2 regions of the Streptomyces sp. MS06 genome follow, and region 1 is predicted to be linked to the other one. Evidence: riboswitches for the same ligand, from Rfam matches in the RefSeq annotation. Region 1 holds a riboswitch; the other holds the start of a gene.
What was found. Region 1 has a riboswitch for cobalamin ahead of ACL02U_RS19945 (HoxN/HupN/NixA family nickel/cobalt transporter). Riboswitches for the same ligand answer to the same signal wherever they lie in the genome.
Positions count from the first base shown of each region.

Region 1 (3,719 bases):
ACCCGACGAGCCGACCGGACGGACCGACCGGGCGGGCGGGCGAACCGGGCGGGCGGGCGAACCGGGAGGACGGACCGACCGGGACCGGGCGGACGGACCGGGCGGACGGACCGACCGGGACCGGGCGGACGGACCGGGCGGACGGACCGACCGGGACCGGGCGGACGGACCGGGCGGGCGGACCGGGCGGACCGGGCGGACCGGGCGGACCGGGCGGACCGGGCGGACCGGGCGGGAGTGTGCCGCCCGGGCCGCGTCCCGCGGTCACGCCATCCAGAAGAACACCGCCGTCATGCGCTTGTCCGCCAGCGTCGTGCCGTGGTAACCGGTCGCGCTGTGCACGAGGTTGGCGTGGTAGAGGAGCAGCCTGTTGTGCGCGTGGGGGACGCGTACGTCCTCCTCGAAGGCGTCGGGTGCCACGAAGCGGGTGCCGAGGGCCTCGACGAGGTTGGTGTGCGGGGCCCGGACGACGTTGCCGCCGAGGCGGCCGCCCGGGAGGGACTGGCGGTAGAAGCTCGTGCCGCAGTCCCGGGGCACGTCCGGGTTGAGGTAGAGGACGGCCGCGTAGCGGCACAGTGCCCGCGAGTCGGTGTGCGGGCGCGGCTCGCTCTCGCCCGCGCCGACGACCTGGACGCAGTTGTGGTTGAGCGTGCCGCCGCCGGGCGCCTGCTGCACCCAGAGGCGCTCGGCGCCGGTCGCCCGGCGCACCAGCCTTTCCACCCGGCCGAGTTCGCCGGGTTCCAGTCCGGGCATGGTCCGCAGCCCCGGCCAGGTCTCGGAGGTGTACGGGTAGCCCTGCGCCCAGTCGTCCCTGGCCAGGCAGCGCTCGCGGACGGCGTCCGCATCGGGCAGGACGTCGTCCAGCACCCAGTAGTCGCGGCCGGGGGTCGGCTTGCGGTACGGAAGGACGGGGAGGGCGGCGGGCACCCGCGGGGGGTGGGGGGGACGTGGGGACATGCGGCCGAATCTAGGGCGGCGGGATGTATCGACTCGCCCAGCGATCCGTTCGGAATCAGTCGTGAAACGGTCAACTGTTCGCCAAGGGCGTTCGGGGGGAGCGGTGTTGGGCCTCGGCGTCCCGGAGGCGTCCACTCCCCGCAGCGCACGGGCGTGCGCACGGACCGGTGCCCCGGCCGCCACCGCTGCCGTGCGCGGCGGGAGAGCGGGCGCCCTCCGGGGAAAACCCCTGCCGGACCGATGTGATCTTCCCGACCCCCGGCCCGGGCGGCTGGGCAGCCGGCGCCGCGGACGCCTACCGTGAGCAGGCCGTGGTGTTCGGGAAGCCGGTGTCAGTCCGGCGCGGCCCTCGCCACTGTGATCGGGGAGTACACGCTCCACGTCCCGCGCGCACGCGGGCGGGACGGCCACTGGCTGCCGGAAGGCGGCCGGGAAGGCGGGGCGCGAACGTTCGACCCGTCAGCCAGGAGACCGGCCGCGGCATCTCACGAACTGATCCACGAGGTGCTGGAGCGTGACCGGATGACCCTGCCCGACCCCTGCCTGCCCGCCTTCCGCCGACGGCGCGAGGACGTCCTCAGAACGGCGGGGCTGATGGCCGTGATCGCCGCCCTGCACGTCGTCGCCTTCGGGGTGCTGCTCCTCCTCGTCGTCCCCCGGCACTACGAGGTCGGCTCCCGGGCCTTCGGAGTCGGCCTCGGCGTCACCGCCTACACCCTCGGCATGCGGCACGCCTTCGACGCCGACCACATCGCCGCCATCGACAACACCACCCGCAAGCTGATGGCCGACGGCAGACGGCCGGTGTCGGTGGGCTTCTGGTTCGCCCTGGGCCACTCGGGCGTGGTCGTGGTCCTCGCCCTGCTGATCGCCGGAGGCACCCGGCTCGCCGGCCGCGTCACCAGTGAGGGCTCCCGCACCCACCAGGTGCTCGGCTTCCTGGGCACGACGGTCTCCGGGCTGTTCCTCTACCTCATCGCCGCCCTGAACCTCGTCGCACTGGCCGGGATCCTGCGCGTGTTCCGGGCCATGCGGAGGGGCACCTACGACGAAGCGGAACTGGAACGGCACCTGCAGTCACGCGGTTTCATGAACCGGATCCTCGGCGGGCTCACCCGCTCGATCTCCCGGCCCGGACAGATGTTCCCGCTCGGCTTCCTCTTCGGCCTGGGCTTCGACACCGCCACCGAGGTGACGCTGATGGTGATGGCCGGCTCCGGCGCGGCCGCCGGACTGCCCTGGTACGCCGTGCTGTGCCTGCCGCTGCTGTTCGCCGCCGGGATGAGCCTGTTCGACACCCTGGACGGCACGTTCATGAACGTCGCCTACCACTGGGCGTTCTCCCACCCGGTCCGCAAGGTGTTCTACAACCTCACCATCACCGGTCTGTCCATCGCGGTCGCCCTCCTCATCGGCAGCATCGAACTCGTCGGCGTCCTGCACGACCGGTTCCACCTGAGCGACGGGGTCACCGGCTGGATAGCCGGGGTGGACCTGGACCGCGTCGGCTACCTCGTCGTCGGCCTGTTCGTCACCGTGTGGGCCGTCGCTCTCGGGTACTGGCGGCTGGCGCGGGTGGAGCAGCGGTGGGCGGTACGCACCGCGGACCCCGACTGACGGCCGCCGCCCCGGCGGGGCCTCAGCCGCCGACCGCGGCGAGGTACAGCGCGACGTAGCGCTCCACGTCCACGTCCAGGGCGACGTCCACCGGCCGCGGTGCGGCGTCGCCCGCCCCGTGGACCTCCGACTCCCCCGGGCGTGCGCGCAGGTCGACGACCGTCTGCCCGCGGGCCGGGCCGGGGGCCAGGCAGACCTCCACCGGAAGCGGGCGGGTGGTCAGCCCGGCGGGGTCGGCGACGGCGCAGACCGCACCCGCGTCGCCGAGCCCGCCGGCCTCCGGGTCCCGGTGGCCCTCGGGTGCGGCCGGCCGGTGCGCGAGGAGCCGACCGGCCAGGCGGGCGGCGGGGTCCGCGGCGGACCGCAGACGCCGCACCTGCGCGCCGGGGACGACGACGCGCTGGAACACGTCCAGTCCGTACATCGTGATCGGCACCCCGGCGGTGAGCAGGATCGCCGCCGCCTCCGGGTCGTGCCAGACGTTGAACTCGGCGACCGGGGTGGCGTTCCCGGCGGCCACCGCGCCGCCCATGAACACGATCCGGCCGATGTTGCCGACCACTTCCGGATGGGTGCGCAGCAGCAGGGCGATGTTGGTGAGCGGAGCCGTCGGGACCAGCGTCACCGGTCGGGGCGAGGCGAGGATCTCGCGGCGCAGCAGGGCCACCGCGGGCACGTCGCAGGGCGCCCGGGTGGGGTCGGGCAGTTCCAGGTCGCCCATGCCGTCGTGGCCGTGCACGTGCCGTGCGGAGCGGGCCGGTTCGATCAGCGGCCGCTCGGCTCCCCGGGCGACCGGGATGTCGGGCGCGCCGGCCTGCTCCAGCACCGTCAGCGTGTTGCGGACGACGCCGTCCACGTCGGTGTTGCCGGCCACGCAGGTCACCGCGCGCAGGTCGACACCCGGGTGCCGCAGCGCGAACAGCAGGGCGAGCGCGTCATCGACGCCGGTGTCGCAGTCCAGGATCACGGGGATCGGCTGCCGGGGGCTGCTCGCGCGGGTCACGGCGGACTCCTTCCGTCGCACCGACCGTATGCCCGACCCGGTACCCGCGTCTCGGCACGGCCCACGACGGGCGGGCGGCCCGCGGCCCACCACGCGCCCGAAGCCGCACCCACACGACCGTCCGGACCGGACGGCGGCCGCA
Region 1 covers NZ_JBJZOJ010000035.1:56,966-60,684, reverse strand. The annotation lists gene ACL02U_RS19950 (DUF6445 family protein) at 265-957, opposite strand; cobalamin riboswitch at 1,253-1,452, shown strand; gene ACL02U_RS19945 (HoxN/HupN/NixA family nickel/cobalt transporter) at 1,480-2,574, shown strand; gene ACL02U_RS19940 (nucleoside hydrolase) at 2,597-3,577, opposite strand.

Region 2 (3,719 bases), on a different contig from region 1:
TGCAGCATGCCGAGCCCCGGCTCCAGCAGCGAGACGTCCCCGCGGAACTTGTTGACGAGGAACCCGGCGACGAGTTCCTGGTCCTCCGGCGCGAGCAGCGCGACGGTGCCGAAGAAGGACGCGAAGACGCCGCCGCGGTCGATGTCGCCGACGACGAGCACGGGGAGCCGGGCGCCGCGGGCGACACCCATGTTGACGATGTCGGTACGGCGCAGGTTGATCTCGGCGGGCGAGCCGGCACCCTCGCAGATCACCGCGTCGTGGCCGTCGCGGAGTTCGGCGAGGCAGTCCAGCACGGTGCCCAGCAGCCGCTGCTGCCGTCCGCCGTGGTAGCCGCGGGCGCTCAGTTCACCGACCGGCTTGCCGAGCAGCACCACCTGGCTGCTCTGCTCGCCGCCCGGCTTGAGCAGCACCGGGTTCATCAGCGCGCTGGGTTCGAGCCGGCACGCCTGCGCCTGCATGGCCTGCGCCCGCCCGATCTCCGCGCCCTCGCGCGTCACGAACGAGTTCAGTGACATGTTCTGCGCCTTGAACGGCGCCACCTTGACGCCCTGGCGCACCAGCCACCGGCAGATGCCCGCGGTGACGACGCTCTTCCCGGCGTCGGAGGTGGTTCCGGCGACCAGCAGACCGCCACCGCTCATCGCGTACGCTCCTTCGCCAGCGGTCGCGCCGTCCGCGCCGTCCGCACCACCCCTGCCACCCGCGCCACTCGTGTCCCCGCCGGCGACGGCGCGGCCGACCGCGCGGCCAGCAACCGCGCGCCGGCGCACACGCCGAGCGCGAGGAATCCGACCCGCCGGGACAGCCGTACCGCCCGCTCGATGTCGCCGACCCGGACCGGGCGGCCCCCGCGGTGCAGCACCGGGCGGTGCTCCACCCGGCCGCCGTAGGACAGCGTCCCGCCCAGGCGCACCCCGAGTGCGCCGGCGAAGGAGGCCTCGACCGGCCCCGCGTTGGGGCTCGGGTGCTGCGCGGCGTCGGCCCGCCAGGCCCGCACCGCGGTACGCGGATCGGCTCCGGCCAGCGCCGCGAGGAGTGCCGTCAGCCGGGCTCCGGGCCACCCCGCGAGGTCGTCGAGGCGGGCGGACGCCCAGCCGTAGCGGAGGTGGCGCGGGGACCGGTGACCGACCATCGCGTCCAGGGTGTTGACGGCCCGGAAGCCGAGCAGGCCCGGCACTCCGGCGGCGGCACCCCACACCAGTGCGCCGACGACCGCGTCGGAGGTGTTCTCGGCGACGGACTCGACCACGGCGCGGGCGATGCCGTCGGCGTCCAGGGCCTGCGGGTCCCGGCCGCACAGGTGGGGCAGCCGGGCCCGGGCCGCTTCGACGTCCCCGGCGCCCAGCGCCCGGCCCACCGCCCTGGCCTCCCGGGCGAGGGTGGTGCCGCCGACCACCGACCAGGTGGCGGCGGCGGTCAGGGCCAGGGAGGCGGCGGGGGAGCGGCGCACGGCGCGCGCCGCGCAGGCGCCCAGGGCGGCGGCGCCGCCCGCGCAGACGGCGGTGTGCAGGGCGCCCCGGGCGCGGTCGTCGCGCCACAGGGCGCGTTCCACGGCGGCCGCGGCCCGCCCGAACACGGCGACCGGGTGCCCGCGGCGCGGATCGCCGAGGAGCAGGTCGCCGAGGAGGCCGGCGGTGGCGCCGTACGCGAAGACGCGTTCGGCACGCATCGGGTCAGCCGGCCAGAGAGCCGGGGAGAGCTTCGCAGGTGGGACTGATCCTCGATCGGCAGCCGCGCATGGCGATATACGTCCTCACTCAGGGTGTCCGCGCCCTGGCTCGACTCGACCGGCGGGGAGAGTTCCTGGCTCCCGGGGTCTGTCACCCCGGTCACAGTGGCGGGACCGCGCCGGATTCGCACCGGCTTCCTCTCATGCCGCCGTACTTGGCGTGTACTTGGCTCCCGAAGTCCACCACGCGCCTTCCACGGCCGTCAACTTGCTCTTGACCTGGGATGGAGGACTGTGCGAAGGCCCACACACCGGGGCGGGTGCGCGGGCGCGCGAAGGGGGCGGTACGCGAGGTGCGTACCGCCCCCTTGGCGGAGTCGGACGGCGCGTCAGGCGCCGGCGATCAGGTAGATGCCGTAGGCCACCGCCGCCGCGCAGGCGGCGAAGCAGAGGTAGGCGCCGGCGGCGGGCAGGACGCCCGAACCGCCCTGGGCGGCGGCGGACTCGCGCTTGGCGAGGCCGGCGATGCCGAGGGTGAACAGGGCGACGAGGCCCACGGTGAGCGCGAGGCTGGCGCCGAAGACGGAGCCGAGTGCTGCCCAGTCGATGCTCATGGTGACGTTTCCTTCGGGGGGACCTGGATGCTCTGGCTCAGAACGCGGCCGACGGCTTCGGGGCCGCCTCGGCCGTGACCGCCTCTGCGGTGGCGGTAGCGGCGGCACCGGTGGGCGGCGGCGTGACGGCGGTGATGGCGGTGGTCACCACGCCGGCCGGCTCGTCGACGTCGTTGACGTTGTCGGCGTTGACGACCTGGCGGCGGGAGACCAGCCAGATGGCGGTGCTCGCGGCGACCAGCAGGACGGCGATGGCCGCGGTGCCCGCGTCGCCGATCTCGGTCACCTTCTCGGCGCCGGCGCCGACGAGCGCGGCGGCCGGCAGGGTGAGCACCCAGGCGACGAGCATCCGGGTGGCGGTGGACCAGCGGACCACACCGCCCTTGCGGCCCAGGCCGGCGCCCATCACGGAGCCGGTGACGGCGTGCGTGGTGGAGAGCGAGAAGCCGAGGTGCGAGGAGGCCAGCAGCACGGTGGCGGCGCTGGTCTGGGCGACGAAGCCCTGCTGGGGCTGGAGTTCGGTGAGCCCCTTGCCCATGGTGCGGATGATGCGCCAGCCGCCGATGTAGGTGCCCAGTGCCATGGCCAGGCCCGCGGAGAGGATGACCCAGGTGGGCGGGTTGGAGCCGGGGGCCAGGACGCCGCCGGTGACGAGGGCGAGGGTGACGATGCCCATCGTCTTCTGGGCGTCGCCGGTGCCGTGGGCGAGCGAGACCAGGCCGGCGGAGGCGATCTGGCCGGTCCGGTAGCCCTTCCGGGCGGCCCGGGTGTCGGCGCCGGAGCGTCCGGCCACGTAGGTGAACCGGGCGGCGATCAGTGCGGCGACCCCCGCGACGAGGGGGGCGGCGACCGCCGGGATGACCACCTTGGTGACCAGGACACCGGTGTGGACGGCGCCGGTGCCCGCGGTGGCGATCGTGGCGCCGATCAGACCGCCCATCAGGGCGTGCGAGGAACTGGAGGGCAGGCCGACGAGCCAGGTGAGCAGGTTCCAGAGGATCGCGCCGACCAGGGCGGCGAAGATGACCTCGGGACGGATGCCGCTTTCGTCGACAAGACCCTTGGAGATCGTGTTGGCGACCTCCACGGACAGGAAGGCGCCCACCAGGTTGAGCGTGGCGGACATGGCCACCGCGACCTTGGGCCTCATGGCGCCCGTGGAAATGGTCGTGGCCATCGCGTTCGCGGTGTCGTGGAAACCGTTCGTGAAATCGAACGCGAGAGCGGTTACCACCACTACCGCGAGGATCAGCGAGAAGCTTTCCATTTACCCAGGCATTCGTTCGAGGTCATTGGCTGGTTGACCGTAGGCAACCTGGGTGAACGGAAGGTGAACTGGGATGGGATGGGGGGTGTCGCAGAAAGGGTTCGCCGCCCCGTTCCGGCGGGACGGCCCGGACGCCGCAAGGCCTGTGCCCCCGCACGGCCCGCAC
Region 2 covers NZ_JBJZOJ010000004.1:160,420-164,138, reverse strand. The annotation lists gene ACL02U_RS03765 (cobyric acid synthase) at 1-644, opposite strand, end outside; gene ACL02U_RS03760 (cobalamin biosynthesis protein) at 641-1,672, opposite strand; cobalamin riboswitch at 1,780-1,924, opposite strand; gene ACL02U_RS03755 (hypothetical protein) at 2,062-2,286, opposite strand; gene ACL02U_RS03750 (inorganic phosphate transporter) at 2,324-3,553, opposite strand.
Region 2: linked by a shared signal. The riboswitch ahead of ACL02U_RS03760 (cobalamin biosynthesis protein) and the one ahead of ACL02U_RS19945 (HoxN/HupN/NixA family nickel/cobalt transporter) in region 1 are both predicted to bind cobalamin.